DNA from 2 places in the Pseudoalteromonas sp. S3776 genome. Region 2 is predicted to be linked to the other one. Evidence: riboswitches for the same ligand, from Rfam matches in the RefSeq annotation. Region 2 holds a riboswitch; the other holds the start of a gene.
What was found. Region 2 has a riboswitch for cyclic di-GMP ahead of CWC16_RS03115 (chitin-binding protein). Riboswitches for the same ligand answer to the same signal wherever they lie in the genome.
Positions count from the first base shown of each region.

Region 1 (15,577 bases), on a different contig from region 2:
GTTGGGGCCATTGGTTCACTTTTGCAAACATTGGTTTAGCGCTTTTTATTAGCCTAAGTTTTTTATTTGCTGATTCACCGCCAACTAGCTTTATGGGTATTACCTATATGTTAGTGACGTGGTTAAGCCATACGAGCTTTATCGCTTTTTTAGCGTTTGTGCTGACGGTATTTCCTTTAAGCTTAGTGTTTCCTTATCCCCGCCATATTCGAGGTATGGCTGCCGTTATTGCAACACTTGGGGCATCTATATTAACGCTTGATGCATATGTATATGTTAATTTGGGCTACCACTTAAGCTCTTCTGCGCTACCGGAAATTATTTCTTTACTATGGCATCGCCTTACTAGCTCACCGGCCCTTACTACATTGTTAGCTGGGGGGATTGTTTTACTTATTTTAGGCTTTCAGCTAGTTGTAAGTAACTATACATGGCAGCATTTAGCGCGTTTAAAACAACTTAAGTTTGCCCGTTTTGCCAGCTCGTTTTTAGTATTGTGTTTTGCACTTAGCCACAGTATTCACATTTGGGCCGATGCAAATTTAAAGTTTGATATAACGAAGCAAGATAACGTTTTACCGCTTTCGTACCCTACAACCGCTAAAAGTTTATTAGCTAAAAATGATTTACTCGACATTGAAAGCTACAAACAAGCTCACGATGTAAGAATTAATAATCAAAACGTTAATTATCAAATTCCTTCGCCTTTACAAAAGTGCGACGATTACACCGAGCAACAAGTTGATATTTTTGTATTTGAGAGCGACGAACAGTTAAAACAGTTTGTTGCTAAACATGAAAACCTACATAGGACTGATCAGTTTTTACAGCCAACACACCATGGCGATAGCTTATTTAGTTTAGTGTATGGCTTACCTTCTTTTTATAAAATGAGTATTTTATCAGAGCAAACCTTGCCTGCATGGCAAAGCCAACGAAGAAGCATTGAACTTACGGGCATTGAAGAATTAAGCTTTATAAACGACCAAGCCCACTCAAACAGTGCGATTAGAATTATAAAAGCAGAGGATGCCCCTTCTCCACGCAATGACGACACGCATATTTTTGCCTTTAGCTTAGCGAATAATAGCTCAGAAGTAGTTACATCATCGGTGTTATACAGCTCTGATAAGCAAATAGCCAAGGTAGACGGGCTTATTCAACCTAGTGATATTATTGCAACCAGTGTAGGGCAATACTTAAACTGTAAGTCTGTTGTTACGCAAACCATGCTAGGTGAAAACCTCTATAAGAAAAAAACAGATACCGGCGTTAACTACTCGCAAGGTGTAGTTATTGCTTACAAAAAAGATAGAATTACGCTTATAGATTCAGACGGTAACTATAAAAATATATCTGCCGCTGAAGGTTTTTCTATAGAGCAAAGTCTCGATATCCCGTTTTTAGTACAAAGTATTAAAAAGCTAAAAACCTACACACAATAGTCCTATCCCTTAACCTAGCTTGCTATACCACCAAGCTAGGTTATATTTACTAAATCATAGTAAACGCTCAGGGATGAACTTAATGCAAAAACACACACTTTTTTTATGCGCAGTAATGGTACTTCCACTTTCTCTGCATGCGCAAAATGCCACAACCTACTATAAATGCGTGACAAAAAACGGCACTATCTTTTCGCAATTCCCATGTAAAGATAACGCTACCGCCTACACAATTAATACTGTATCAGGAATTAATACTGCACCGGCGCAAGATTACACAAAAGAGCTAAACGCACTCGAGCGCGAACGTATTGTGCTTGATCTGCAAGCAGAATTGAGAAGCAATAATAATAAGTTAGCAATTATAAAACGTAAGAAAGACCGCGCTGAGTACAATCAGCAACAGCGACTTAATCGAATTTTAGATGACGAGGATAAAAAGTTAATTAGCAAAGATATAACCAAGCAGTTAAAAATAATAAATAAAGAGCATAAAAAGCAAACAACCGAAATTGAAAAACGTATTAAAAAGTTAGAGAAAAAAATAGCCTCCTTCCAATAGCATAGCTTTTACCATCACACTCAATTATGCTTTAAGCGCAAAGTATAAAAACCGAGAATATTTATCTTGGTTTTAAACTTAAAATAACATACCCTTAACAACTATAGAGTTAAAGCTCTAACGTGTATAACGTATCCGCACCACTAACACTAAAAACGTTATATGCACTTTTTTAAGGAGTGTTTATGCAGCCACGCCACATAGCAGAATTAATTTTAACGGGCTTTAAAAAGCATTATCAGCTGTTTCAAAAAACTACCGCTCAAGCCCCGCTTGCCTTCGCTAAACGTGATTGGCAGCATATTAATGACATAAGTAAACTGCGCATTAGTTATTACGATGACAGAGTAAACGAAACAACAAAAGCATTAAAACAGGCACACTTAACTGAGCACTTAGATGAACAGCTTTGGCTAGAAGTAAAAAAACTGTACCAACGTTTTTTATGCTTCCACCCTCAAGCTGAACTTGCCGAAACGTTTTATAACTCAGTATTTTGCCGTTTGTACCACAGGCGCTATTTTCATAACGACTTTATATTTGTACAAGCCACATTAAAAGATGCGCCTGCTATTCCTGTTGAGGCAGAATACCGAAGCTACTTTCCTGTGGTTGATGGTTTAAAACCCACTATAAAGCGCATTATTGAACATTTTGATTTTAAAGCCCCATTTGTAAATTTAGAGCGTGATATACGTTTGCTCGTAAAAGCATTTTATAAACAAGCGCCCGACACACACCACCAACCTTGGCAAATGCGTTTTGATATTTTGCACGCACCTTTTTATCGTAATAAAGCAGCCTATATTGTGGGCAGAGTGGTCTCTCAAAGTGGTGTACAGCCTTTTATTATCGCGGTACTTCATCATGAAGATAAAGGTTTATATCTCGATGCACTGTTAACCAAATCATCGCAAATGCGGGTTATTTTTGGCTTTGCACGTGCCTATTTTATGGTAGAAACCCATGCGCCTTCGGCTATGGTGCGATTTTTAAATCAACTTATGCCTAATAAAACGCTTGCTGAGCTCTACAATGCCATCGGGTTTCATAAACAAGGCAAGACTGAGTTTTACCGTGAGTTTTTACATCACTTATCTCACTCAAACGATAACTTTATAATAGCGCCAGGCACCCCGGGCATGGTGATGATGGTATTTACGCTGCCCTCATTTGGTTACGTCTTTAAAGTTATTAAAGACAAGTTTGGCGAAAGCAAACCGTTTGGCCGCGATACCGTACTTAAACGCTATCAATTGGTAAAAAGTCACGATCGGGTTGGCCGCATGGCCGACACCATAGAGTACTCTAACGTCGTATTTCCTTTGGCTCGCTTTGATAGTAAATTACTAGCGCAGCTGCATAAAACCATTGGCTCATCTATGGTTATTGAAGGGCCGTGGCTTATTATAAAGCACTTATATATTGAAAGGCGCATGACACCGCTCAATTTATTTTTAGAAAATGCAAGCGAAGAAAGTGCCGCCGATGCAATAGAAGAATACGGACAAGCTCTTAAAGAAATGATTGCGGTAAATATATTCCCAGGCGATATGCTGCTTAAAAATTTTGGCGTAAGCAAACACAGCCGAATTATTTTTTACGATTATGATGAGGTTCAGTACTTAACTGATATGAACTTTAGAGCCTTACCTAAGGCCAAAAGCTATGATGATTACTTAACCGATGAACAAAGCTACTCAGTTGCGCCACAGGATGTTTTTCCTGAGCAACTTTGTACCTTTGTAATGCCAAACCCAAAGTACAAACAGTTTTTGCTCAGTACACACCCCGAGCTTGTTGATGTTAGCTTTTGGAAGCAAGCTCAACAAAATATCAAAAAGGGCTATGTTAGTCACATATACCCATACCCGACAGCACAACGCTTTATTCATCACTGGTAAGCGTTAAAGGACACACAATGAACATAAGTAAAATAGATTTAAATTTGCTGGTTTACCTTGATACTCTATTGCGCGAGTGCAATGTAACCCGCGCCGCTAACCAGTTAAGTATTACTCAACCGGCCATGAGTAACGGCCTTAAGCGCTTACGCAATTTGTTTAACGATCCTATTTTGGTGCGCACCAGTGAAGGTATGGTTCCTACAGAGCGCGCTATAGAGCTGCAGCCAGTTATTCGCGGTATATTAATGACTCTAGAGGAAACCCTCGCACCGAATCGTGAATTTGAAGCCAGCCAAAGTAAACGTGTATTTAGAATAATGGCCAGTGACTACGCAGCCAGTACCTTAGCGCCAAAGCTTTTAAGTAAACTTCATGAAGAAGCACCCGATACAACGTTAGATATACTCACACCAAGTGATGTAACATTCCATGATGTTGAAAATGGTAAAGTGGATATGGCCATTAACCGCTTTGAAAACCTACCGCAATCTTTTCATCATAAACGTATTTGGAAAGACAGCTTTTGCTGCTTAGTAAAAGCCGACAACCCAATTATCGAAAATTTCAGCCTAGATAGCTATTTAAAAGCGCGTCATATCTGGGTAAGTAAAACCGGCTTTGGGGTAGGTGTAGGAATGGACCCTAAAGATGTACAAAAGCTAGGTTGGGTTGATGAAGCACTTGCTCATTTTGGTAAACACCGAAATATTGCCACGTTTACCCGTAATTACCACGTAGCCATTCATTTAGCCAAAGAGCAAAACTTAGTAGCAACCTTACCTTCAAAAGCTGCCAATATTTACTTAGATGATGCAGGCCTTAAAATTTTAGAGCCGCCATTTCCTATACCGCCTTTTGAGCTTGATATGATTTGGAGCCCTTTACTACATCGCGACGCAAGTCATATTTGGTTGCGCCAAAAAGTAGCCGAAGTGGCAGATGAACTTAAATAACCTTATTACAAAAGCCATGTAAAATTTGCGAGGTTATATTAATTTAAATAACCTCGCTTGCTATTAATAATATATAATAAACTTAAATTTCAAACACTTAAAAACAAATCGAAAACTTGGAATGCCCTTTGCTCTATTTACTATGACATTTAAATTCATGTAAAGAGAGGTCATTATGAATACCCATCAAGGAACCGAAGCAACTCATATTACTGACATCATCCAAGTAATGAACAGTGGCATTGATTTTTATCAAAAAGCGCAAGAAAAAGTTGAAGACCCAGCCATTGGCGCATTATTTCAACGCATGATTGACGCACGAAAAGTAAGTGTTGAGCGCTTACAACCTTATGCAGTTAACGAAAAAGGCGAGCGTGAAGACGGCTCTTCTTTTGCTGTAGAAGCGCGCAGAGCTTACACCGCCCTGCTCACTACTTTCAGCTCTGATAACGATAAAACATACGTTAAGGAGCTTGAAGAAGTAGAAGATAAAACTCTTGAAGAAATTAAAGCAGCTATGGACAAACCACAGCCCGCTGATTGTGAAGCTGCATTAGCTAAAACGTTATTAACCATGCAAAGTTGCCATACAGAAATGAGCCGCATGCAAAAGCACTAAGTACTTAAATGGCTTAGTTAAAATTTAACTAAGCCATTTTAAATTATTTTTCCAAAGTCATAGCTATAGCTGCATATTGTCTAAACCAATTGATTCTGCCTACTGCATGTCTCATTATATTATTAGAACGATTTATAATTGATGGCTCAAATTTAGACAGCTCTCGCCAATCATAAGAGAATGCAATTTGCTCACTTTTTTGACTAATACCATCTCCAGTTACAAATTGCGGTATAGGTCCAGGTCCAATGGCGATGCGTTCAATGGCGGTTTTTGCTAAACACTTCATAACATCTACATTATTCAAGTATCCCTCTTTATCAGCTACAACAAAAAACCCAACATCGATATGACCATGACTAATATCTTCATATCTTTCGTACGATTCTCCGCGACGGTCCCAATTATAATTCCATGTGCAGGCACCATCATTCTGAAATTCGAGGTTTTCTGTAAAAAAATCTATTATGCCCATTATTTTTGTTTTGTAAAAATCAGGTCTATCACCCCATTTATCCAAGTAGAGCATAGCAGTTGCCATAGTTAGATTATGATTATGTGCTAAAGGGTTACTGTATAAACCAGTATCGCCATAATTCTCATTATAAAGATTTACATAGTAAAAGCTGCCTTTTATAGCTGAGTTCTTACTATCGCTGTATGAGCTTTCATGGCTGTCAACAATCTTATGAGCACTCAATGTATATGAATCGGCAAAAGAGAAATAATCCGTTAGATTTTCTGTTCTAATTATATCAACTATACGCATAATACCGTTTAAAATCATACCATCAGTCAATACAGTTATACTTGAATCACTAAGTGATCTCTCCCAACCGGGCGCAATCTTATCTCTTTCGTTTAAAAAAAGTTTAGGTGCTCGTTTATAATTATTCGATGCAGAAAAGCTATTTCTATTTCGTGTTATATCTGTATCACTAAGCATTTTATTAGCTAACTCTACAGCTAAATCTAAATACTCGAGGTTTTTGGTTACACTATAAAAGTGTAGGTATGTTCTTAACCAATAATACCCATTCCACGCATACTCGTTTCCTGTGTTAGCTGTATTGTTAATAAGTGGGTTACCTGGATATTTGATAGATATCATTTCAGCTAACTCAGAGATAGTATTTACAGCTGAGACATTAGGATTAGGTACATCTAATCCTATTATTAAATCATCTGGTGTAATATTGTGGAATTCAAAAAATGAGTCCTCTTTTACAGATATTAGTTGTGGGTCTCCTGAGGCGCTTACCCCGAAATTACGGCTATTCTCAAAGTTATTTAAGTCGATTAATCCTAAACCCTGCAGTGCGCCTTCTGAAAATTTATTAGACCTTCTAAATAACCAGTCGAATGAGATATCTATAGGATCAATATAGTCTTTTTTTACTGAAACACTTTTGACCCCGTCGGAAGCAATTAACTCTCCATCTTTTACTGTAATTTCTAGAAAACGTGTTTGATAAAAATTAAGCTTATTCCATATACCTGGGTATTTATCACCAAACTTCATTTGTACACTTGACTGATTAAATAATACAAACTCCTTTGTATTAGAATTAGATAGTAAATAGGTTTTCTTAGATGGGTCACTTGGTACTTCACCGAGCCACACTACAATTTTAAACGGACCTGTTGGTTGCCATACGTCAAAACTGGCATAACTGTCGACGCCATTGAACCTTATAGCGGTATCAGCCAGAACTGTTTTCACATTAAATGAAAGTATTAATAACAGGGTAAGAAGTGATTTGATATTCATCATATTCATACGATCTCCAATGAGATGGCATGACGCTTTACTGCATACAACATATGTACGAGGCGATCCCGCTATCATAGGCTAAGCCCTTAGACCGGAGACTTTGCGTCTTCACCTTTCAGTGAATTTGCCGAAATTAATGTTAATAAATTTAGTTCCAATTGTTCGAAAAACATTCAGGAACGAGGTGAATTCTAATCCTTTATTACTTCCTGTCAACAATAAAAATTAATAAATTATTATTAAAAAATAATTACCTTCAAAAATAGTAAGTTACGAAAAAAGGGCCTTACGGCCCTTTGAACTTAAATAACATAAGGGAGTGTTATTTATTAAAAGCGGTATTCTGCACCTACGTAGTAGTATGCACCGTTAAAACCAAATGGTGCAGAGCGGCGAGAGTATTCAAATACACCATCGCTGCTTACAATTGTATTACCGTTAGCGTCTACAATTGTGCCCGAACGTGAGTTACCAATGGTGTTTTTATCTGGGTATACGTCAAATAAGTTGTTTGCACCAATATTGACAGATAAATCTTCGGTCACAAAATAGTTAACTTTAACGTCAGTTAAAATTTCTGCTCCGTAAGTTTGCCGACCGCCATCTTCTACTGTGTATTCACCAAAGCGGTTAAGTGAAAGGTTTACTGTCCAGTCACCACGCTGATAAAGCGCACTTAAATTAATGCGATCTTCTGGTTGCCACTCTTCAATAATTGAAATTTCTTGATCAGAGAATACATCTTCAACAGGTACTGTTTCTAGCCCTGAACCCGATGGCGTAAATAACGATACAACCTCAGTTTCTGTAAAGTTAGCCGCTAAAGTAAAATCAAGTGTGCCGCCTAAGCCCTCAGTATTCCAAGTCGCTACAAAATCAATACCCGAAGTTTCGGTATCGGCACCATTTAAGAAAAACTGCCCTGCACCTGCGCCTGAGCTGATTAATGCCGCATCTAGGCTTGAAGAAAGCCCTTTGCCTAAACGGTTACTAATTACTATGCGGTCGTCAATATCAATTGAGTAGTAATCTACAGTAACATTAATGTTGTCTGTTACATTGTAAACAATACCTAAACTGCGGTTTTGCGATTTTTCTTCTTTAAGCTTTGGAATACCTAGACTTTGCGCAAGGGTTGAGTCGTTTCTGAATGTACCTACTTCCTCAGCAACTAATGAGCCGTCTTCCGCTACAACGAATTGTGTACTAATGTTGTTAAAGTACAATTGCTGCATTGACGGTGCTCTAAAGCCTGAACTTAATGCACCACGCAATGACACATCATCAGTAATTGCCCAGTTACCGGCAAGCTTAAAGTTTACCGTATCGCCAAAGCCTTTGTAATTATCGTAACGCAGTGCGCCTGATAAAATAACATCTTCAATTAGGTAAGTTTCTGCATCAAGGTAAAACGAAATTACATCGCGCGACTCATCAACCGATGACGCCGGTGAAGAACCACCAAAACCTTGAGTGCCACCAGAGGCATCTTCTGAGCCCACTCCGCCACTTAAACCACTATAAATACTTACCCCATCAAGGGTGTCGTAATCACGGTACGCATATTCGCTGCCCTCTAAAATGCGGTATTCATCAGTACGAATTTCTGCACCCATTGCCAGTGAATAGTCATCAAAGTTTTGTGTAAAATCTATATTAATGGTTTGCAGTGATAGCTCCATACCATAAGCATAAGCTTCTCGCGGAATAGTATTGCGTATATCAGCGGCACTTAAACCTTGCTCGTAACGTAAAAAGTTAGCGTACGAGGCATTAACTGTGTCACTGGTTGTGTAATCAATGCTGTTTTCACCGTATGTGTACGATACATCTAAGCTTGCGTCGTTATCAAAATCGGTTTTGTAACCAAAGTTATAAGAAATATCGTCAATGGTGGTATTAATTTTAGGTAAAAAGCCTAACGGGATGGTGGCATCGTTATCTTGTAATACCGGGTTACCGCCTGCATTTGCATTGTGACGGAAAAACGCCGCTGATTCGTTATCGCGCGTTGAATACGTAATAAAGCCATACAACTCGCCATCACCTAACTCATACCCTGTATTAACCGTTAAGCCAAATTGTTGTGAGTCGGCATCGCCAATACGGAAGGTATCTCTATCGGCGGTCAGTTCACGCGGATCGCCAGCCAATAAAGTACCATCACTCAGCTCTGTACAGCCATAAAACTGACATGAGCCATGTAAGCCAGCGCGGTTAGTAGGCGCGCGGTCGCGGTAATTAAGCGTTGCATTTAAGTAGCCGCTATCACCTAGGGCAAACCCTTTATTAAAATCAACGTTTACTGTTTCGCCGTCGCCTTCTGAATATTCGCCGTAATTAACGGCCGCTTTACCGCCTTCGCTGCCATCTTTGAGTACAATATTAATTACACCGGCAATTGCATCTGAGCCGTATTGCGCTGCGGCGCCATCTCGTAATACTTCTATACGTTTAATAGCAGAGGCCGGAATAGCATTCATATCGGTACCTGCGGTACCACGTCCTACTGAGGTGTTGATATGAATAATACTTGCCTGATGACGACGCTTACCATTAATCAGCACTAATGTTTGGTCAGGCCCTAAGCCACGCAGTGTTGCAGGTCGTAAGGCATCTGTGCCGTCACTAATTGACGAGCTTGAAAAGTTAAATGAAGGTGCAATAGATTGCAACATACGGCCAACTTCGGTTTGGCCTGTGTTTTCAAGTGCTTCAGCACTTAAAATATCAACGGGTACGGGTAAATCTTCTACTGAGCGCCCTGCGACACGGCTACCTACAATAGCAATTTTTTCTATATTCTCTTGCGCAACGTCCTCGGCTGCATTCACACCGTGTGAATTTGCTGCAAGCAATGCTGGTAATACAGCTGCACTAACCCCTGAAAGCTTCATCATGTTGTTATCTTTCCTATTGATTTGTTTGAGTTTTATACTCAGTAAACCATTTTGATCGACAACCGCATCGAGCTCAGTCCCCACTAATAATGCTTGCAGTGCATCTAATTGGGTATAAAAACCATAAACCGAATTTGCTTGGTATTTTTTTGCCAACTCATAAGAAAACACTACGGTTTGCTCTGTTTGTTTAGCAAATTCTATTAAGGCTTTGTCTGCTCGCTGCGCTTGTATATCAAATTGCACCATTTTCTGGGTAGTTTGTGTTGCCCCTTGCACACTCATGCTAAAAATAGCCGGAGCAAGTACACTTAAACCACTAAGTAGATGCGTTTGGTTACTGCGCAATTTATATAAACAGCTGACAAACAAAATTCCTCTATAGTTTTTTATCTTTTTTTTAAACTTTTTTTTACCAATAACATTTGAAAATGCAACTTCACCTAACATTTGTTTGATATGCATAACATTTCTTATGATTTAGTTTGCTGTGTTAGGCTCACCATATGCTCACCTAAATGCTCATGCTCTATTGCAAAATTAGTCTGCAAACTCTCAAGTAATCCCTCAACATCTCCGGCTTTAAATACACCCGCTACTTTTATGTTGGCAAGCTCAGCGCTCGACAGCTCAAATCGTGTAGGGGTGTAACGGCTCACTTCATTTAAGGCATCGCTTAAATGCTCACCATTAAAAATTAACATACCGTTCTGCCACGCTAAATCACGTTGTACGTCGTCCACAGAAAGTTGGGTAATAGGCTTGGTAATGCTTTGTTCAATAATTGCTTTTTCGCCTGAGATAACAATATTAGCATTAATATTTCGGACTTTTTTAGCGTTATTATCAGCCAGTTGGTAGTCTTTAAAATCATCAGCATTAACTGCAACACTAGGATCGGTGATCATCACTTTGCCTTCGGTTACAACAAGCTCTAAATCAGACGAGGTATTTCGCTGTACATTAAATACAGTACCCAGTGCCGTAAAGCTTTTATCGCCAGCCATCACACTAAAGGGTCGAGCTGGATCTTTTGCTACATTAAAACGCCCTTCTCCCTTACTCAGTAATAGCTGACGTCGCCCTTTGCTATAAGCTACCTCGAGTAAACTATTGGTGTTTAGTTGCACAATTGTGCCATCAGGTAAAACGTACGTGGCTTGTTCACCTACTTTGGTTGTATAAATTTTGGTGTAGTTTATTTTGGCCTGCTCTGCGTTGTAGCCGTTTTCAAGACTAATTAATAAATAACTGCACACCATTAATGCCGCAAATAAGCTTGCGGCAATGGCACTAGTAAACGCCCACTTATTTTTCTGCGGTTTTGCATTTCTATGTGGAAACAAACTACTCAGTTCGTTTAATACGGCCAGTTCATCCCACAGCTGGGCCAGTTCGTATACAGCATCTTGATGGGCGGTGCTTTGCATCATCCAGAGCTTAAACTGCTCTTTTTCATTTTTATTTAAGCCTCTGTCAATGGCGCTTATCCATTCACATGCTTTTTCTAAAATTAAATCTTTTGAGGTAAATTGGTGAACGTTGCTCATTTAGCCACCCTCTCAATTGGCAGCGCCGAATTACGAGCTGAATTACTTGCCACAGATTGGTTATAAGTTTGTTCATGTTCTTTCATGTATAACATGGTTTGTAATAACCCTTTGGCTATGTGTTTTTCTACGGTGCTTTCACTTAGTTGCATGTGCTGGGCAATTTCTTTTTGGCTCATACCGTACACTTTTTTAAATATAAAACATTTACGGATAGAAGAATTTAATTGATCCGTTGCTCTACAAAAAAGTAAAAAACGCTCTTTTGAGGTGTATTCATCCTCAAGTTGTGAGGATTTTAGCAGCGGAGGTAATTCTGCATCGTGCTCTAACGAGTCACTAAATTTATTGTCCCATTTGGCTATATGATTAAGTGCTAAGTGCTTTGCAGTTTTGAGCATGTAGCTGCGTCTAAACTGAATATCTTGTTTTAAATCAGCTTCGTAGCTTTTAATAAAAGTTTCTTGCACAATGTCATCTACGTCATCGGGCTGTACAATACGCGACACAAAGCGTTTTAATTGCTTAGTGATATCAACAAACGTTGATGTCATATTTACTTTGGTAGTCATCCTTAACATAGGCCTATTGTTGTTTTATTACCGATAGATTACGAGTTTTTAGCATAAAAACAAGCGTAAATGTTAATTTGCCGTTGTTTAGGTAGGATTTGAGTAAACAGGAGATCAAATGAGTAAATTATTAGATTACATAAGGCTCAGTTTTTTTGCAGCAGGTTTACTATTAGGGGTACAAATACCCGCCTTTGTGAGTGACTACGGCCATGCTTTACAGGCACATTTTGTTGAGGCAAATAACGCATTAGCGCCGTTTAGAAAAGATGCTCAAAACTACTTTAATAACGATTTAAACAAGCTAATTGCCCACTATGAAAATATTGGAGACGATGTAGTCGGTAAAGGGGCTATCCATATCAAAACCCTCTATGATCGACAACAATCCCTACAAGTGGCAGTTAATAACTTTAACCAATCACCTTATTTATATACCTTAACCAGTGGCTTTAGCAGCATTAAAAAGCAAGTATGGCAACGCTTTGAAGGGCAAATAGTGTTAAAAAAAGACTCTATAATAGCAGCGCTTGCAAGCGCCATAATAATTGCTATTTTTGCTGAGTTTTTTGGCTTTATAACCTTGTTTATTATTAAGCGAGGATATTATCGCTTATTCATAGCTGGCAAATAAAGACTTCATGAACTCGTAAAACACCTCTGTTTTACGGGTGGTTAAGCTATTTTGAGGGCGTAAAAACCACACTGGAGCGTCACTTTGTGCCATTGCATTGGGCATAACCTCTACTAAACTTCCGGCACTTAGCTCATCATTAATGGCTATTTTGGATTTAATGGCTATGCCATGTCCCGCAAGTGCTGCCTGCGTCATATTATCGGAATTAGAAATAGTAAAGCGTGTTTTGGCATTAAAGGTGTGTATTTTATTGTTTTCATCATACAGTTTTAACTGCCTTTGCCAGGGTAAGCACACCCAATAGTGCTCAGCTAATTCGCTTAATGTATGGGGCATACCATGCTTTTTTATGTAACTTGGCGCGGCACACAAAATACGCGAGTTATTGACAATCTTACGTGAAAGCAGGCCAGAATCGGTTAACTGCCCTACTCTAATTGCCACGTCTTGCGCATCATCGACTACATTGACAAAATGATCTGTAATTAAAAAATCGAGCTTAAGTGCTGGGTATTGTGTTTCAAACTCGGTCAACTTAGGCATAACATACTTTGAAAATACCCACGGTGGCATAGTCACACGCAATAACCCACTCACCGACGAGCTACGTGCGCCAATGCTATGCTCTGCATCATGCAGGGCTTCTATAATAGCGCCTACGCGATGATAAAATAGCTCACCCGCAGGTGATAACCTTACCCGCCGACTGTCTCTGAACACTAATACGGTTGAGAGCTCGCGCTCTAACTTGCTTAATCTGTGGCTCACAGTTGCTGGTGACAAGCGTTGCTCGCGCGCAGCTGCCAGCACCCCTTTGTTTTCTACCACAGCAATAAATGTTTCTAGGTCAGTTAAATTATACATACGTAGGCTAAACAGTTTTTCATGTTTAATATTTTCAAATGAAGCTTTCAGTTTTGCAATATATATTTAAATTAATAGAACACACATAATCTGCCTAAAGCTATTTTCGAGATTTAACCATGAGTTTGAAAAAACAGATTGATGCCTATAACGTTCAAAAAAAAGCGAAGCTACCTAGCGATGTATTAGCTCTAATGGAGCAAACAACGAATGAGCTCATTGCTCAACATATAAAAGATAAGGCACTGCAAGTAGGCGCTAAAATACGTAACTTTAGCTTACAAAATCACAACGACGAGCATGTTGAATTAGCTGATTTACTCAATAAAGGCCCAGTAATAATTAGCTTTTACCGGGGTAACTGGTGCCCATATTGTAATTTAGAGCTCAAAGCGCTTAATGATTACCTACCTCAATTTAAAACGCACAGTGCGCAGTTAATTGCTATATCTCCTCAATTGCCAGATGAAACGTTATCTACCGCGCAAAAAAATGACCTCGAATTTAACGTACTTTCAGATATTAATAATAAGGTAGCTGAGCAGTTTGGTTTGCTGTTTACATTAGATGAGCGCATTCAAGCACTTTATAGCCAATTTGGCATTGATTTTGAAAAATACTACGGCGACAAAAGCTATAACTTACCCTTGCCCGCCACATATGTAATTAACCAAAAAGGCATAATCACTTATGCCTTTTTAAACGAAGACTATACCCTACGTGCAGAGCCTATTGATGTAATGGCCGCCCTTGAATTGGAGCAATACTAATGTCTATTCTAAAATCGTTAAAAACCCTTACCCTATCGTTACTTGTTGGTACTAGCTTAGCCTCTGGTAGCGCTATAGCTGAGGAGCCACAATCGCAAGTAAAGCCTAAAGTGCTTATTTTTGATGTAAATGAAACACTCCTTGATTTAACCTCAATGCGCACCTCTATTGGTAAAGCCCTTGGCGGGCGTGAAGATTTATTACCGCTTTGGTTTTCGACTATGTTGCATCACTCACTGGTGGATACCGTAAGTGGCAGTTATCACGACTTTGGACAAATTGGCGTTGCATCGCTGCGCATGGTTGCTAAAAATAACAATATAGCCATTACAAATGAACAAGCTAAAACAGCCATTGTTACTCCGCTTTTAACCCTACCGCCTCACAAAGATGTGAAAGAAGGACTGGCAAAACTCAAAGCTCAGGGCTATAAGTTAGTAAGTCTGACAAATTCATCAAACAAAGGTGTTAAAGCCCAGTTTGAGAGCGCTGGATTAATGTCGTACTTTGATGAGCGCTACAGCATTGAAGATATTAAAATTTATAAACCAGACTTACGTGCCTACGAGTGGGTGTTAACTAAATTAAATGTAAAAGCAAATGAGGCAATGATGGTAGCAGCGCACGGTTGGGATGTAGCAGGTGCGAAAGAAGCCGGCTTACAAACAACCTTTATCGCCCGCCCAGGTAAAACACTTTACCCGCTGGCTAAAAAACCAGACCATGTTGTGAAAGATTTACATGAATTAGCCGCTCTACTTAAATAAGCTCTCCCAGCGCTAATTAATCAATACCCAAGCGGCTGATGTTAGGATGACATTGGCCGCTTTTTTATTACTAAAAACCACGTATAAACAAAGTATTTAACGTTTTTATCTGCTAGCAATTTACTCCCCACAACGCTACTATTTAATGAATACGCAGTGGAGATAATTATGAACAGTCAAAGATTAAGCGAATTTGAAGAGTACTTTCAAATAAATGAAAGCATTCGGGTAAACTTATTTGCTGTAGAAAACCAGGC
Region 1 is NZ_PNCU01000035.1:2,238-17,814, forward strand. Features, by position in the region: gene CWC16_RS14005 (DUF3413 domain-containing protein) at 1-1,445, shown strand, start outside; gene CWC16_RS14010 (DUF4124 domain-containing protein) at 1,528-2,007, shown strand; gene aceK (bifunctional isocitrate dehydrogenase kinase/phosphatase) at 2,193-3,911, shown strand; gene CWC16_RS14020 (LysR family transcriptional regulator) at 3,929-4,867, shown strand; gene CWC16_RS14025 (ferritin-like domain-containing protein) at 5,043-5,486, shown strand; gene CWC16_RS14030 (hypothetical protein) at 5,530-7,266, opposite strand; cyclic di-GMP riboswitch class I at 7,316-7,399, opposite strand; gene CWC16_RS14035 (TonB-dependent receptor plug domain-containing protein) at 7,590-10,625, opposite strand; gene CWC16_RS14040 (FecR family protein) at 10,634-11,710, opposite strand; gene CWC16_RS14045 (RNA polymerase sigma factor) at 11,707-12,282, opposite strand; gene CWC16_RS14050 (DUF2937 family protein) at 12,401-12,916, shown strand; gene CWC16_RS14055 (LysR family transcriptional regulator) at 12,896-13,783, opposite strand; gene CWC16_RS14060 (peroxiredoxin-like family protein) at 13,903-14,553, shown strand; gene CWC16_RS14065 (haloacid dehalogenase type II) at 14,553-15,320, shown strand; gene CWC16_RS14070 (PilZ domain-containing protein) at 15,489-15,577, shown strand, end outside.
Region 1: linked by a shared signal. The riboswitch ahead of CWC16_RS14030 (hypothetical protein) and the one ahead of CWC16_RS03115 (chitin-binding protein) in region 2 are both predicted to bind cyclic di-GMP.

Region 2 (15,577 bases):
CTAAAGCTATCAATTACTTGCCAACCTACACCCACTTCGCGGATGTCCCAGTTTGCCATATGCTCGCCCGTTAGCTTGTTGTAAGTAACGGTATTGGCATATTCGCTGGCAAGTGGGTTACTGGTATCTACTTCTCCAAATAGCGTTATGTTTTCGTCTGGCTCAAGCGGCATGACTAAAAATGTGCCATTAAATGTGGGTATTTGCTTTTGGCTGTCATCTAGGACGTGTTGAAAAGAAATCTCTTCGTTGTATAAATTTTTAGTAAGTACGAAGTGTTCTTCTTCTGCGTGTTCAATGACTTCGTGATACCACACAGCGCCGTTAAAGTAGCCGCCAGTGATGGCTAAAATTATAATAATGGGCGAGCCAATTACACCGGTCATTTTATGGATGTCGCTAAGCACTATTTGCAGTGTGGCGCGCCAGCGTACGCTAAATAAACGCTGCCAAAACTTACGATAAATAATAAGACCTGTAATACCTAGTACTAAAAAAAACACCGCAAAAAAGAAGCCTAAAACGGTACCAGTTTGCCCTGGTAAATTTTTTAAATCATTGAGTAAAAAGGTGTAGTGTAAATCTAAAAACCAGTCGGTAAAGTAGTGGCTGGTACCCACTGGCTCTGAAAGAATATTGCCAGTGTATTGATCTAAATGAAATTTATACCAGTCTTCTGTACCGCGCTTTATTAAATAAACCCGATCAGCAGTATCATCGTTAAATATTTCCCAGCTACCTACGACATATTCAGGGTACGCTTTTTGCGTTTTTGTTATAAGCGCATCCATAGGTAAGCGGTTGGCTTGTTGTTGTACAACAAAGTGACTGTCTGGCATTAATAAGCCGTCAATCTCGCTTTTAAATACCAAAACGCTACCCGTTATACTAATAACAAACAGCGGGACAAGCGCGATAAGGGCTACCCAACTGTGAATTTTAAAAAGTGTTTTTCTCATAGTTTATAATTGTGTAATTGCCACAGACCTGCGCATGATAACAATTATCAGTACCATTTCATAGTTGTGCGACAAATACACAATAGCTGTTTAAGACAGGGTGCAAAGTGTTCAGCCTCCAATATACAAGTACGATTTGGTGTCCACTTAAAGTAACGGTTTTTGTACAGCTATCTTGCCAGTGCCTAATATAGGGTTACGCTAATTTGTTGAGTAAAATATATTCACCATTACAATGCGCGCTCACTTTAAAACTCATTTAAAAACAGATGTTTATTTATTGTTTCTAGCGAGTTTTATATTAACATTTAAGTAACGAGCGAGGTTGTTTTGGCGCACTATCTACCTATTTTGTCGGCTTTTATTTTAGTTTTTAGCTTTTTACCGCTATTGAGCAAAATTAGAAAGAATCGCAGTGTGTCGGGGTTATCACTATTAATGATGACTTTTGGTTTAGCGCAAAGCCTCTACTTTATTACTTACAATATTTATTTTGAACGCTACTTTATTGCTTTACCATTTTTTGTAACCGGGGCATTAAGTGGCTTAATTTTATATTACTTTGCCCGCTATAACGCCGCAAAAGCTGAACGAATACAGCTTGTGGCTATGCTTGGCTTTTCGTTATTACCTTTTTTATTGCTGTTAAATAAAAGCCTCGAAACAGCATCGGTACTTAACGCACTTACATACGTAGGGCTAGTAATGAGCTCAGTAAGGGTTATGCCGCAAACGTATAAAACCTTACGCAGTGGCAATATTAGCAATTTAAGTGCCCGCTACTTTAGCTTGCAGTTTGTAGCAGGTACCTGTGGCTTGTTTGTAGAGCTAAGCAGTGCTATGCCCAGCACCTCACATATTTTAATGTTTGTTATGCTGCTGCTTACAAATGCTGTGCAATTTGCGTGTATGCAATATTATAAAATGCGCCCCGCAATGGCTTAGCTATAAAATTAATAGTGATTATTTAATGACTATGTGGCAGGTTTAAACTCTAACTAATTTAGGGGGCAACCTATGCAACTCACCATCCATCAAATTGATGCATTTACAAGCTCTTTATTTAAAGGCAATTACGCAGCTGTGATCCCGCTAGAGGCGTGGCTTAGCGATGAGTTGATGCTTAATATAGGCGCTGAAAATAATGTGTCTGAAACTGCGTTTACTTACCCTCAGGCTGATGGCAGTTTTGCAATACGCTGGTTTTCACCATTAATGGAAATAGATTTTTGCGGTCACGCCACGCTCGCTGCTGCGTATGTTTTATGCGAGCAACACAACCTTAGCCAAGTGCGCTTTAACGCCACGGCTGTAGGGGAGCTTGTTGTAAATAAAAATAGCGATGGTAGTTTTACTATGACCTTTCCTAAACAGGCGCCAGTAGAAGTGCAAACTATACCCGAAGCGCTGTTAAAAGGGTTGTCTATACAACCAATAAAGGTGCTAAAAAATCGTCAAGCATATTTTGCTATTTACGAAAATGCGCAACAAATCCATGATTTAACTACTCAGCCTGATTTATTAAAAACCTTATACCCACTTGATGTGGTCGCCACATCAAGTTCTGCTGAGTACGATATGGTGTCTCGTTATTTTTGGCCTGCAAGTGGCGGCGAAGAAGATTTTGTTACGGGTTCTATTCACACTGGCCTTGCCCCTTACTGGGCACAGCAGTTAGGTAAAAATAAATTAAACGCGTATCAGGCTTCAAGCCGTGGTGGTTTTATACAATGCGAAGTAGGCGAGGATACGGTCAGGTTAACTGGTAACGCTGTACGGTATTTAAAAGGTACAATTTATTTATAAATTCGCACTAAAAAGGCCACGTATTACGTGGCCTTTTTGATTGAGTTAATTAAGCTTCTAACGCTTTAGCAATTAAGTGATCAATATACTTTTTATGGGCTTTAGTTGCTGTATCGGCTCCCCATCCTACGCTTGTATCAGCTATTTGTGTTAGCTGGTACAGCGCGGCAGTTTTTGCCAAATTATCGTGTTTACTTGCTTTGCCTAGGCCTGCAATAGCAATAAGCTGATTTACATACTCTATTTGTAGATTGCGGCTTATAGACGTGCTCTCTTTGCTATCAACAAAAATACTGGCCGTTAGGTCGTCCATAAATTGCGTTAGGTTATATTCATTACCATACAGTGCGGTGTCTGAAATACGTAGCATAACAGCCGGGTGCAGCAATTGCGCAAGTACCGTTTTTTGCATGCCTAAAATCATTTTGTGCGCTTTAGGGTCTTCATTTTTACCATAATGGTTAAAGCCACGGCGTTGTTGCTGTAAATAGTTGTATAAAGGCTGCATGCTGATTAGCACATCAGGTGCAAATACATATTTAGCAAGTATGTTCATTGCTTGCGTTTGGCGCTCAAGCGGTAATGGCATAAACGGCTTACTTGCATTTGTATCACCTACTACTGCACGTTCAACATATACGCCACCTATTTGGCGAGAAACAATACCTGCTTGTCTACGGTATTGGCCGAACAAACTATTAGCCGAGGTAACCAGCTGTTGATAAGACTCACCTTTTACTGTGGCTTTATCTTTTAGCTCCGTAAATAGTTTATCAATTAGCGCCATGCGGTCGGCGCCATAGGCTGCTGGATTTGACGATAAGTCGCCAATCATTACACGGGGGTCTATGTGGCGGCCCGGGGCACGCATATCATCGGCATCATTACCAAAGGCAAGGGCATGTTCGCTTGAGCGAGCGAGTATGTTTTCAAGTCGTGCTTGTTCGGCAGCTTTATCTTCTAAGGCGCTGCTATAGCCATAGTTGATAGCCCAATCATCATAAGGACCCGGCTTAGTTTGAAAAATATCACCTTGCTGTACACCGATTGGCGCGATGTTAGCGGGTGCATAATCCATCACAGAACCGGTTACTATGCCTTGAGTTTTATTTTTGTCATGAACCTCTTTTTCATCCCACAAAATAGACGATTTCATATTGTGGTTTAAGCCTAATGTATGACCCACTTCATGAAGAATTAACTGGGTTAAACCTTGGCGAATCATTTCATTGTCATCAATCGAGGCACCTGTTGCTAAGCCTTTAGCAACCAGCAGGTTTTGTTGAATTTCATGGCCTAGTGAGCAATTTAACTCATCCTGTGTAGGCAGGTGTTGGCCGTGGCTCATTGTGCCTTGGGTGTATAGCGTGTCGTAAATCCAGCGGTTTTTCATAAATACAAACTCAAGCATAATGTCTGAGCCGAGTATTTCACCTGTTAGTGGGTTGGCAAGAGCCGGTCCGTAGCCGCCAAATGGCGGTTTTGGTGATGAAGTCCAACGCAGTACGTTGTAGTTAATATCGCCGGCATCCCACGTTGCGTCATCGGGCTGGATTTTTACTTCGAGTGCGTTTTTAAAACCGGCTTTTTCAAACGAGCTATTCCATGTAAGCACAGCATCGCGTATTGTGTCGCGCCACTCTACAGGGGTGGTGTTTTCTATCCACCAGGTAATTGGTTTTACCGGCTCAGAAAGTTCAGCATCAGGGTTTTTCTTTTGTAGATCCCAGCGCTTAATAACATCGTCATAGGGCGCCCAGTCGGTTGAGGTCATTAGATCAAATTGATTGGTGAAATAACCTATGCGCGCATCATCTTTACGTGGTTGGTAATCATTTTTAGGTAATGCCACAAAAGAGTGCTGGACCTTTACAGAGATATTGCGCGGGTCGCTTACGGCACTTGTACCACGCACGGTGGGGCTGGCATTACTAAATACGTAATCAACGACTATATCTAAGTTGTTTGGGTAGGGGCGCTGCTTAACAATACGCGACTTTTTAGTATTTAATTTACCTACTTTAAAGCGTTTTTTAGCGTTTTTATCGGCTGGGTTTGGCGTTGGCGATACCTTGTGTAGCGCTTCACTTAAAAATAGCTTGTTGACCTTAAAGGCTATTTTACCTTCTTCTTCTTTTTCTATTTTAATGCTGGCTAAAACGGCTTCGCTGATATTGGCATTGCTTGCTTTGGCAATGGCGCTGTTTTGATCAAATTTATAGCGAGGTGTTTTGCTCACTATATCTATGCGGTCAAAGTATTTTCTAAACTCAATGAGCTTGGTTTCTCTATACGCGCCGCGATAATGCCCGGCATCAGTGACACCGTCGACTGTATGGGCAAAGTATACAAAAGGGGTATTAAGCTGCGATTCGGTGATCACCATTAAGTGTTCACCGGTTTTTTGGTCTTGGTATAAATTAAAAATACCTGAAAATTCGGTTTGTCCTTCGACCATTTCGCTCAGGGTTTTTGATTTTTTGTCTTCTTTTTTATCATCAGCCACTGCGTGACCGCTTAGCGCTATACTCAGTGTTAGCGCAAGGGTTGTTAATTTCATTTTTATAATCTTTTTCGCTGTTATTTATTTAGTGTGACTGTACGTAAATTAAAAATTGTTCGCACATGTTCTCGATGAAATCATAGCTCTAATTTGTAATGCACTGATTTTAAATAGTAAAAATTTGTAACAAAATATAATAAATGCGATGAGTTACCGGTATTTGTAAACGGCTACGTACCTTAACTGAGTTTTTAAATTTATTTGTAACAGTTGCTTACAAATGTCAGGTTAATGTTTTATTGCGCTCTGTTATTATAGTGTTAGTAGAAATATGAGGTAATTAGGATATGCAATCAAATTCACTGAGATGGGTGTTCCCATTTGTAGCATTAGCCATTGGTATAGTGGGCTTTAAGGGAATAAACGCTATTGCACAAGAAGATCAAAACAAAACAGCAGTAGATACACGCCCCACCGTGCAAGTTGAGCCTGTAGAAGCTAATAATCATCAAGTAATAATAAACAGCTATGGCGAAATAAAACCATTAGAAAATACACAATTGGCGGCGCAAGTGTCGGGCGAAGTAATTAGCTGGCACCCTAACTTTGTAGCCGGTGGTGTGGTTTCTCGTGGCGATACACTTATTAGCATTGAAAAAGACAACTACGAAGCAGCCGTTTTAGTTGCCGAAGCCGATTTAGCGCGTGCAAAAGCGGCTTTAATTGAAGAGCAAGCGCAGGCAAAAGTAGCCGAAGACGAAGCAAAACGTTTTCCGGGAAAAGCACGTACCGACTTATTTTTACGCAAACCGCAGGTGTTAAGCGCCCAAGCAGCGGTTAAGTCGGCGCAAGCCGCATTAAAAAGAGCACAACGCGATTTAGAAAACTGCGATATAAAAGCCCCATACGATGCGTTAGTAGTGAGCCGTAATGTAGGCGTTGGTCAGTTTGTGGCTATGGGCGCACAGGTGGCTGATTTAAATAGTATAGAAACAGCAGAGGTTATTATTCCTATTGCTGGATTTGATAGCGTATTTTTACCGGAGCGAATTAAGGGCATTAAGGCCACTATTATTCAAAAAGGGTTAAACAGTTTTACACGTGAAGGCGTGATTGACCGTGACCTAGGTATTGTAGATAACGCGACGCGCATGAGCAGCTTAGTGGTACGTATTGAAGACCCATACGGCTTAAAAACACAGCAACCGGCTATTAAATTTGGCAGCTACGTGCAGGTTAATTTTGCAGGTGCCATGCTTAATAATATTTACCGTTTGCCGCAATCATTAGTGAATAACCAAACGGTGTGGATAGTTAACGAAAACCAAGAGCTTGAACCGCGCAAAGTAACCGTAGTGAGAGAAGAAGGCGAGTACTTTTATATTAGCAGCGGACTTAATGCCGATGATAAGTTAGTTACCACGCTACCTGAGTACCCACAAAAAGGCATGCAGGTTAAAGTGGCTGGCATAAGCGAGCCAAGTAACGCTAATAAAAACACCGAAAGTAGCGCTGATGCGCAACAGTTGTAAGGTGTAAATTAATGAACGAATCAATTGAAAAAAAACAAACAGGGTTAATAGCTTATTTTGCTAAAAACTCTGTTGCAGCCAACCTAATGATGGTTTTTATCATCATTATGGGGGTTATTAGCTACTTAACTATTCAGCGCCAAATGTTTCCTAATGTAGAAATTAACTACATTAATGTTGAGGCCAATTACCCCGGTGCCTCACCACAAGAAATTGAAGAAAGCATTCTTATAAAAATTGAAGAATCACTAAAGGATGTGACCGAAATTAAAAAGGGCGTGTACCGCGCCTTTAGAAATGGCGGTAGAGCAAGCCTTGAAATTAACACCGATGCAGAGCTTACCGATGTACTTGATAAGGTAAAGCTGCGTGTTGATGGTATTGCAACCTTTCCTGCGGGTATGGAACCGGTCACCATAAGTCAGATTGAGTTTAGGCAAGATGTTATAGGGATGACCTTGGTTGCCGACTTGCCGCTGACAGAACTCAAACCAATTGCTAATCAAATTGAAGATGAGCTATTACAGCTATCTAACGTATCGTTGGTAGAAAACGATGTGCCGCTTGATGAAATTGCCATCGAAATCGACCCTGACACGTTACGCCAATACAATTTAACCCTAAGCGATGTAATGAACGCGGTGCGCAGTTATTCTGCTAACTTTTCGGCGGGGCAACTAACAACCGATGCGGGGGTTATTTCTGTTCGGGTTGAAAACCAGTATTACTCTGGTGATGAGTTTAGGCAAATACCGGTAAAAATAGGCGAATACGGCGCTAAAGTGTTGCTTCAAGACGTTGCCGTTATCAAAGACCAATTTACCGAAGGCGAGCGCTACTTTAAATTTAACGGCGAAAACGCAGTGTATATGTCGGTAAAGGCTACGCAAGATCAAAACATGATTCCGGTTGCCGAGTCGGTTAAAGCATATATTGAGCAAAAGAATACCCAGCTACCACCGGGTGTTAGGTTAGAGCCATTAATGGACATGACGTACTACCTAAATGCGCGCCTTGATATGATGAAAGCTAACTTGTTTCAAGGGGCAATATTAGTCGCTATTATGCTTTCGTTATTCTTGCGCTTTAAATTAGCGCTTTGGGTAATGATTGGCTTACCGGTGTGCTTTTTAGGGGCAATGATGCTAATGCCGTTATTTGGTATAAGCATTAATATAATTTCGTTGTTTGCATTTATTATGGTGCTCGGGATTGTGGTTGATGATGCCATAGTAATAGGAGAAGCCGCTTATACTGAGGTAGAAAAAAGCGGAGGCGGAGTTGAAAACGTCGTTCGTGGTGCAAACCGTGTAGCAACCCCTGCTACATTTGGTGTATTAACAACCATTGCAGTCTTTGCCCCATTTACACTATCGAGTGGGCCAGAAAGTGCCTTCTTTTACGCGATTGCTGTAGTAGTAATACTGTGTTTAGTATTTAGCTTAGTTGAGTCAAAACTTATTTTACCGGCGCATATTGCCCACACGCACTTTTCACCTATTAAAAAAGGTGGCTGGCGCGATAGGTTTAATACGCGCTTTTTTGGTTTTGTAAATGGCCCTTATAAGCGTTTTATATCCCGCTGTGTAGACTGGCGCTGGACGGTATTGTTTGGCTTTATTGCTATGTTTTTTATAAGCATTGCGCTTATCACATCAAATAAAGTACGCACTGTACCTACTCCAAAAGTGCCACATGATTTTCCGCAAATTCATATAGAAATGAACGACAATGTGTCTGACTTACAAACTATTGCAGCTATTCGTGAAGTAGAAGCCATGGTGTTGCGAGTTGATGAAGAAACAGAGCGTGAATTTGGCCAAAAAATAATTCGTGATGTACTGGTGTTTAATCAAGGCAGAACCGAGTCTCAGTTACTTGCGCCGTTAGTTGATGAAGAATTACGCCCTTATAACGCGTTTGAACTTTCGCGCCGCTGGCGAGAAGCCATGCCAACCATTGCTGGTATTAAATCACTCACTATTGAAGATGATGTTGGCGGCGGTGGCGGCACCGGAGAAGGTGAGTTTGGTTATTTACTATTTGGCTCTGATATAGATACGCTTAATGCCGCAGGCCGTCGTTTTATTCAGCTACTGCAGCAACAAAAAGGCTTGTTTGATATAAGCTCGACCATTGACCCTGCTAGCAAAGAAGTGCAAATGAGCTTAAAACCTGTCGCTTACGATTTAGGACTCGACCTTGCTAACATTGCAAACCAAGTAGGCGCCAGTTTTTATGGTGGCGAAGCGCAGCGTGTAATACGTAACGGCGAAGAAGTAAGAGTAATGGTACGTTACCCTAAACTGACTCGCGAAGCGTTTTCATCGCTAAAACACACAGTAGTTACTACACCGCAAGGGCGTGAAGTACTTTTAGGTGATGTAGTTGAGCTAACCGAAACGCCAGGGATTAGCTATATTCGCCGTGAGGGCGGTTATCGTACGGTGTATGTATACGGCAGTATTGATGAAGAAGTTATAGAGCCAGGCGAAGTGGTTTCGCAAGTAAAAGAAAACTTATTGCCACAACTTAAAGAGGAATACCCAAGCGTTAAATCAGAGTTAGGTGGTGCAATAGAAGAGCAACAAGCGCAAGCTAATGAGCAGTTTCTGTTTTTTGTAGGCGGCATGATTTTAGTTTACATATTACTTGCCGTACCACTTAAAAGTTACGCCCAGCCGCTTATTGTTATGTCGGTTATTCCGTTTAGTTTAACGGGGGCTATTTGGGGTCACTTTTGGTTTGATTTAGACATTAGCTTAATGTCGGGCTTTGGTTTAATCGCCGCGGCCGGCGTAGTAATAAACGACTCGCTGGTAATGACCGATTACGTAAACCAAGTACGCCGTGAGGGTGTAAGCGTTAAAAACGCGGTAATAGAAGCAGGTTGTGCACGCTTTAGGGCAATATTACTCACCTCAATTACCACCTTTGCAGGTGTGTTGCCCATAATGTTTGAAACCAGCTTACAAGCTAAGTTTGTAATCCCTATGGCTGTAGCGCTTGGCTTTGCTGTGATGTTTGCAACACTTATTACGCTTATATTGGTGCCATGTTTATACATAATTTTAGGTGATATTGGTAACGTGTTTAAAATGGTTTTTCGAAAAGTTTTTAGGCGAAAAGCGCCTATAAATCAAACATCTTAAACCACTTAAAGCCAACTCTAGCGAGTTGGCTTTTTAATTATTAAGGATTGCATAAAAATCTCGGTTACATTCTTTTGTTTGAATAAGCCATGCGCCCGTTTTATAATCATTTTTCTGTTGGCAAATTAGTCGAAAGGCTAAGACGCAAAGTTTCCGGTCTAAGGTTTAAACTATGATAGCGGGGCTGCTGGGTGATTATTGTACGGTATCGCTTGCTCTGTGTGTCGTTTTTGTGTATCCATATGAAATGGATAAAATTTTGTGACTCTTAAGGTGTTACTGTGTTTATGCATACGTCGTTGGCCTGTGGAAAATGGTCAACTATAGGTTGTTTAAATCATCATACCCAATTATTCATTGGAGATGTGATTAGTGTAACCTTTTCAGACATGCAAGGAGAGCTCGTTGATTTATCGTTTGATTATAAAATTACCTCTTTGGAACAAGGTGAGCCCCATGCTTGGCCACGTTTAGTTGCTGAATATATAAACGTGCATGTCCCTTTAGTAAGTGCAGGTAGAATGACCAAGCAAGGTTTGGTTGTAGCTTATCGAAATAACGAAATATTTGCCCTAGAAAGTAGCGGTATTAATAAAGCACAGGTTGAGTTTCATTGTGTAGCAAAGTGTGACAACTTAATACAATACAACGACCAAGATTATGATTACGTATACCCTCAGTGTAGCGAAAATTACAATGCGGGCACTAAGGTACTACAACTTAAAACAGGTTACATATACCAGTGTAAGGCATGGCCATTTAGCCAGTTTTGCAGAACCAATAATGATAAAGACCCAAGCTTTGAACCCGGAGTGGGAAAAAGCTGGGCGATGGCGTGGACTAAGGTTTCTTAGCGCTTTTAAAATAAAAACCAACTTCCCATGGGTGTAATGACAAGAATAAAATTGCAGTAATTTTAAAATTTGGACTTATACCTCAAGCCCACTCACTATGAGTGGGCTTTTTTATTTTTATGATAAACTGCCCGCATTGTTATTTTTTATACGGTTTTGTTGTGTCATTAAGTGAATTTTCTTCTCAATCATTAGCTCGTTTTCCTGTTGCTAAAAAGCAGCCCCATCAATTAACTATGCACAATAAAATGCGCACCGATAACTACTACTGGATGCGTGATGATGAGCGCGAAAACGAAGAAATACTCGCCCATTTAGCAGCCGAAAATGCATATTGCGATGAGCAACTAGCCGCGATAAAACCGCTACAAAACAGTATTTTTGAAGAACTAAAAGGGCGCATCGTAAAAAATGACAACACGGTACCGGTAAAAGATGGTCAGTACTGGTATCACTCAGAGGTTCGGGGCGATGATGAGTATTCACGCCATTACAGAAGCACGAGCATTAATACTGATAACAAGCAGTTACTACTTGATGTAAATGTTTTAGCCCAAAACCATGAATTTTATGAACTAGGTGAAGTAGCGCTAAGCCCATGCGAGCAATTAATGGCCTACAGTGAAGATACCGAAGGGCGTAGAATTTACAGCGTACATTTTAAAAATTTGCAAACCGGTGAAATGCTCAGCGATGTTTTAGAAAATACCGAAGGGCAAATTGTTTGGGCTAACGACAATAAAACCGTATTTTACGTTAAAAAAGACCTACAAACGTTACTGGGTTTTCAGGTGTTTAGGCACGAGTTAGGCACAGCGCAAAGCCAAGATGTCATGGTGTACGAAGAGCACGATAAAAGCTTTTTTATGGGCTTGGGTAAAAGCCGCGATGAGAGCTTAATTATTATTGATTTAGCCACCACCGAAACAAATGATACGTGGGTGCTTGATGCCAATAACCCGCAAGGAGAGTTTTACCCTTTGCTGGGGCGTGAGGAAGGTCATGAGTTTGATATTGATAAACATGGCGACACTTTCTATATAGTAACCAACTGGCAAGCTAAAAACTTTAGACTGATGACGGCAACAAGCGAAACAATCGCAGATAAAACGCAGTGGCAAGAGCACACCGCGCACCGCGAGCATGTGTTGTTGGAAGGCGTAGAAATATTTGATGACTTTTTAGTATTAACTGAGCGCGAACAAGGCCAAGCTCGCTTTGTTGTGATTAATAAAGCCCAAGCACGCATGGCGCTTGAATTTAGCGACCCGTGCTACTATGCCGCTGTAGCGATGAACCCCGAGCCCCAGGCGCGCTCGGTACGTATTTATTATTCAAGCCTCACCACGCCAGGAACGTTGTACAATGTTGATTTAGCCTCGGGTGAAAAAACATTACTTAAACAGCAGCAAGTACTGGGTGGGTTTAATAGTGAACTTTACGCCTCTGAGCGCTTACTTGTGACAGCACGCGATGGCGTGCAAGTACCTGTTTCGTTAGTTTATAGAAAAGACACCTTTACCAAAGATGGCACTAACCCGCTGTTTCAATACGGCTATGGTGCATATGGTTACACGATAGATCCGAGTTTCTCGAGTACTTCATTGAGTTTGCTAGACCGCGGATTTGTGTATGCAATTGCACATGTTAGAGGCTCCGAAATGCTAGGACGCCACTGGTACGAGCAAGGTAAAAAAGAGCATAAACAAAATAGTTTTAACGACTTTATTGATATTACAAAGGCTCTTGTTGAGCAAGGCTACGGTGATAAAAACAAAGTGTTTGCCTCTGGCGGCAGTGCAGGAGGCTTATTGATGGGGGCTGTTTTAAACCAAGCGCCAGCGCTTTATTTAGGTGTAGGGTGCCATGTGCCATTTTTAGATGTGTTAACCACCATGTTAGATGAAAGTATTCCACTTACCACTAACGAGTATGATGAATGGGGCAACCCAAACGATGAATATTTTTATGATGTTATAGCTAAGTACTCACCATACGATAATATCAGCGCCAAAGACTACCCGCATATTTTAGTGACCACAGGCCTGCACGACTCTCAAGTACAATATTGGGAGCCTATGAAATGGGTGGCGAAAATGCGAGAGCTAAAAACGGATAATAACATATTGGTTTTTAAAACGGATATGGATGCCGGCCATGGCGGCGCATCAGGCCGCTTTAAAAGTTTAGAGGAAAAAGCGCTCGAAATGGCCTTTTTTATTGCACTAATAAATTAGCTGCAAAATACGCAAAATGTATTAAGCTTTAATGAAGCACTGATAAATATAAGGTTATTTATGTTTGGAGCACACGGAGAGTTTCAGATTTGCTCTCAGCCACCCACTATGTATTTAAAGCTATTTGGTAGTTTTAATAACGAAGGAATTAATTTACTAACCAATGGTGTGGTTAACGAATTAAGTATGCACCCTAAAGGCGCAGTAAAGTTTGTTGTAGTTAACTTAGAAGAGTTTGAGTTAATAACGGTAGATAGTATGGACTCGCTAGAGATGTACTTTGCCAGCGTTAAAGAGCGTGGCTACGAACGCGTAGATTACTTGTATGCAAACATTATCGCTAAAAACATGTTTGAAAAAGTCTGGAACAGCAGTGATGTAGAGGTAAATTTTTATAAAGACTCAGAAAATTACCTACAACAACACCCAGACGATGAATACATAAAAAACTATTGGTAAAAAGCCATTATAAGCCCTATGCAACAGGGCTTATAATGCTCTCTAAGCAGTTTTTGTATCTTCTTGATAAATTTAATGAGATGTTGTTTTTAAGCTTAACTTTATAGTCGCCGCTATCTGTTGGCATAAGCTCCTTAATGGCATGTTTTCTAACAAGCGTGGAGCGGTGAATGCGTATAAAACCTTCAGGCTCTAGCTGTTGTTCAATGTTTTTCATTGTTTCACGATGTAAAACAGGGGCGCTGCTGCCATTAAAATGTAGTTCTACATAATTACCCGCGCCGTTTATCCATACAATATCGTTAATATCTATTAAACGTACTTTTCCTACATCTTTAACAACAATATGTGCAGCAATAGGTTGCTCGTTTTCATGTGCTGTTTTTAACAGGCGCTCTGCTTGTGTAGCTAATGGACATAAATGAATAAGCTTCTCGAAACATTTTTCAAGCCTAGAGGTGGTTACATCGGTCGTTAAAAAATCGACTGCGCCGACTTCAAACGCAAAATTAGCAAACTCAGCCGACCTAGCAATTATGACCACTTTCATTGTTTTAGTCAGTTCAGTTAGGTGCACTATCTGAGTGGGATCATTTAAATTAGATAATTCGTAAAAAAGCACATTAAAACGAGTGGTATCTATTTGATCTAAACGCTGCTCGGGTAGTTGCGTTTGCGAGTCAAAATGGCGGTGAGCTTGTACTTGTTGAGCTAAGAATGTTGCAAGTTTGCTCGTGTTAACTCTGATTAGTGCATGAAAGTAAGTAATCATAGAAAATTCCATCTCTAAAGTGTGTAGTTATAAAGACCGTGTATTTAATAAAAAAATGTTAAAAAAATTCAATCTAATCTATAACAATTTGGGATAAACGCCTTCATCCCATAAATCCTGCTGCTTATACCAAACTAAACGCCAGTTAAATAATGCACATAGTGTCTTAAAATTATTCCACTTAATGTTTAATTGTTTGTAACTAGCTAGTTACAAAAATAACAATTCAGGGACATTATAGTATGAAAAAAATAAATAACTCAGGTTGTCGTACATTTAAACGATCTTCTTTGTCTTTAGCGCTTAGTGCGACAGTGCTAGCTGGCTTCTCTTTTCAAGGTGTAGCTGCAGAAGAAGACGAACTTGAAAAAATAGAACGCGTGCAAGTAACGGGTTCTCGTATTCGTTCAGCAGAGGCAATGTCATCAGCACCTATACAGGTTGTAAGTGGCGAGGCAATTGATGCATCAGGCTCTTTAAATATTCAAAACCTATTGCTAGAAAACCCGGCATTTGGCTCTCCGGCTATTAGCCGTACTAACTCTAACTTTTCAACGGCAAGCGCGGGTGTAGCTACTGTTGATTTGCGTAACTTAGGTTCAAATCGTACTTTAGTACTTGTTAATGGTCGCCGTTATGTATCGGGTGTGCCAGGTAGCTCGGCAGTTGATTTAAATACTATACCTAGCCAATTTATTGAACGTGTGGAAATTATGACTGGTGGTGCCTCATCAGTATATGGCTCTGATGCGGTTGCGGGTGTAGTTAACTTTGTACTCAAAGATGACTTTGAAGGCGTAGAGTTTGAAGGCCAGTACGGCGAATCAAGCGAGGGCGATGATGAATCGCGCCAGTTTTCTTTTACTTCGGGTTTAACTACAGGTGATGGCAAAGGTCAAGCCATGTTCCACTTAGGCTACTCAGACCAAGGCGCTGTGTTTTCACGCGACCGTGAGCGCTCTGCAGTAGACCAGTTTTCAGGTATTTATTTTGAAGACGATCCGGCGGCAAATCCAGGTTCTATTTTTGAAGCTGTAAATCCGTTTTTCTCATCATTTCCTCCGCAAGGGCGTTTTGATGCAGGCGATACACGCTTTACTTATGACCCAAACAACAACTTGCAAGACTCGTTTAGCACCAATGGCGGTGACGGTATAGATGCTAACGGCTTTAACCGAAGTGGTGTACGTACTATCGCTATACCTACAGAGCGCTACCTGTTCGCCTCAAATGGTAGTTATGAGCTTACTGATAAACACAGTTTCTTTTTTGAAGGGACGTACGCTTCTAGTACCACTATTTC
Region 2 is NZ_PNCU01000004.1:6,214-21,790, reverse strand. Features, by position in the region: gene CWC16_RS03145 (PepSY-associated TM helix domain-containing protein) at 1-959, opposite strand, end outside; gene CWC16_RS03140 (PQ-loop domain-containing transporter) at 1,290-1,904, shown strand; gene CWC16_RS03135 (PhzF family phenazine biosynthesis protein) at 1,977-2,765, shown strand; gene CWC16_RS03130 (zinc-dependent metalloprotease) at 2,815-5,325, opposite strand; gene CWC16_RS03125 (efflux RND transporter periplasmic adaptor subunit) at 5,616-6,800, shown strand; gene CWC16_RS03120 (efflux RND transporter permease subunit) at 6,812-9,952, shown strand; cyclic di-GMP riboswitch class I at 10,062-10,144, shown strand; gene CWC16_RS03115 (chitin-binding protein) at 10,240-10,806, shown strand; gene CWC16_RS03110 (S9 family peptidase) at 10,926-13,043, shown strand; gene CWC16_RS03105 (hypothetical protein) at 13,104-13,502, shown strand; gene CWC16_RS03100 (LytR/AlgR family response regulator transcription factor) at 13,519-14,274, opposite strand; gene CWC16_RS03095 (TonB-dependent receptor domain-containing protein) at 14,517-15,577, shown strand, end outside.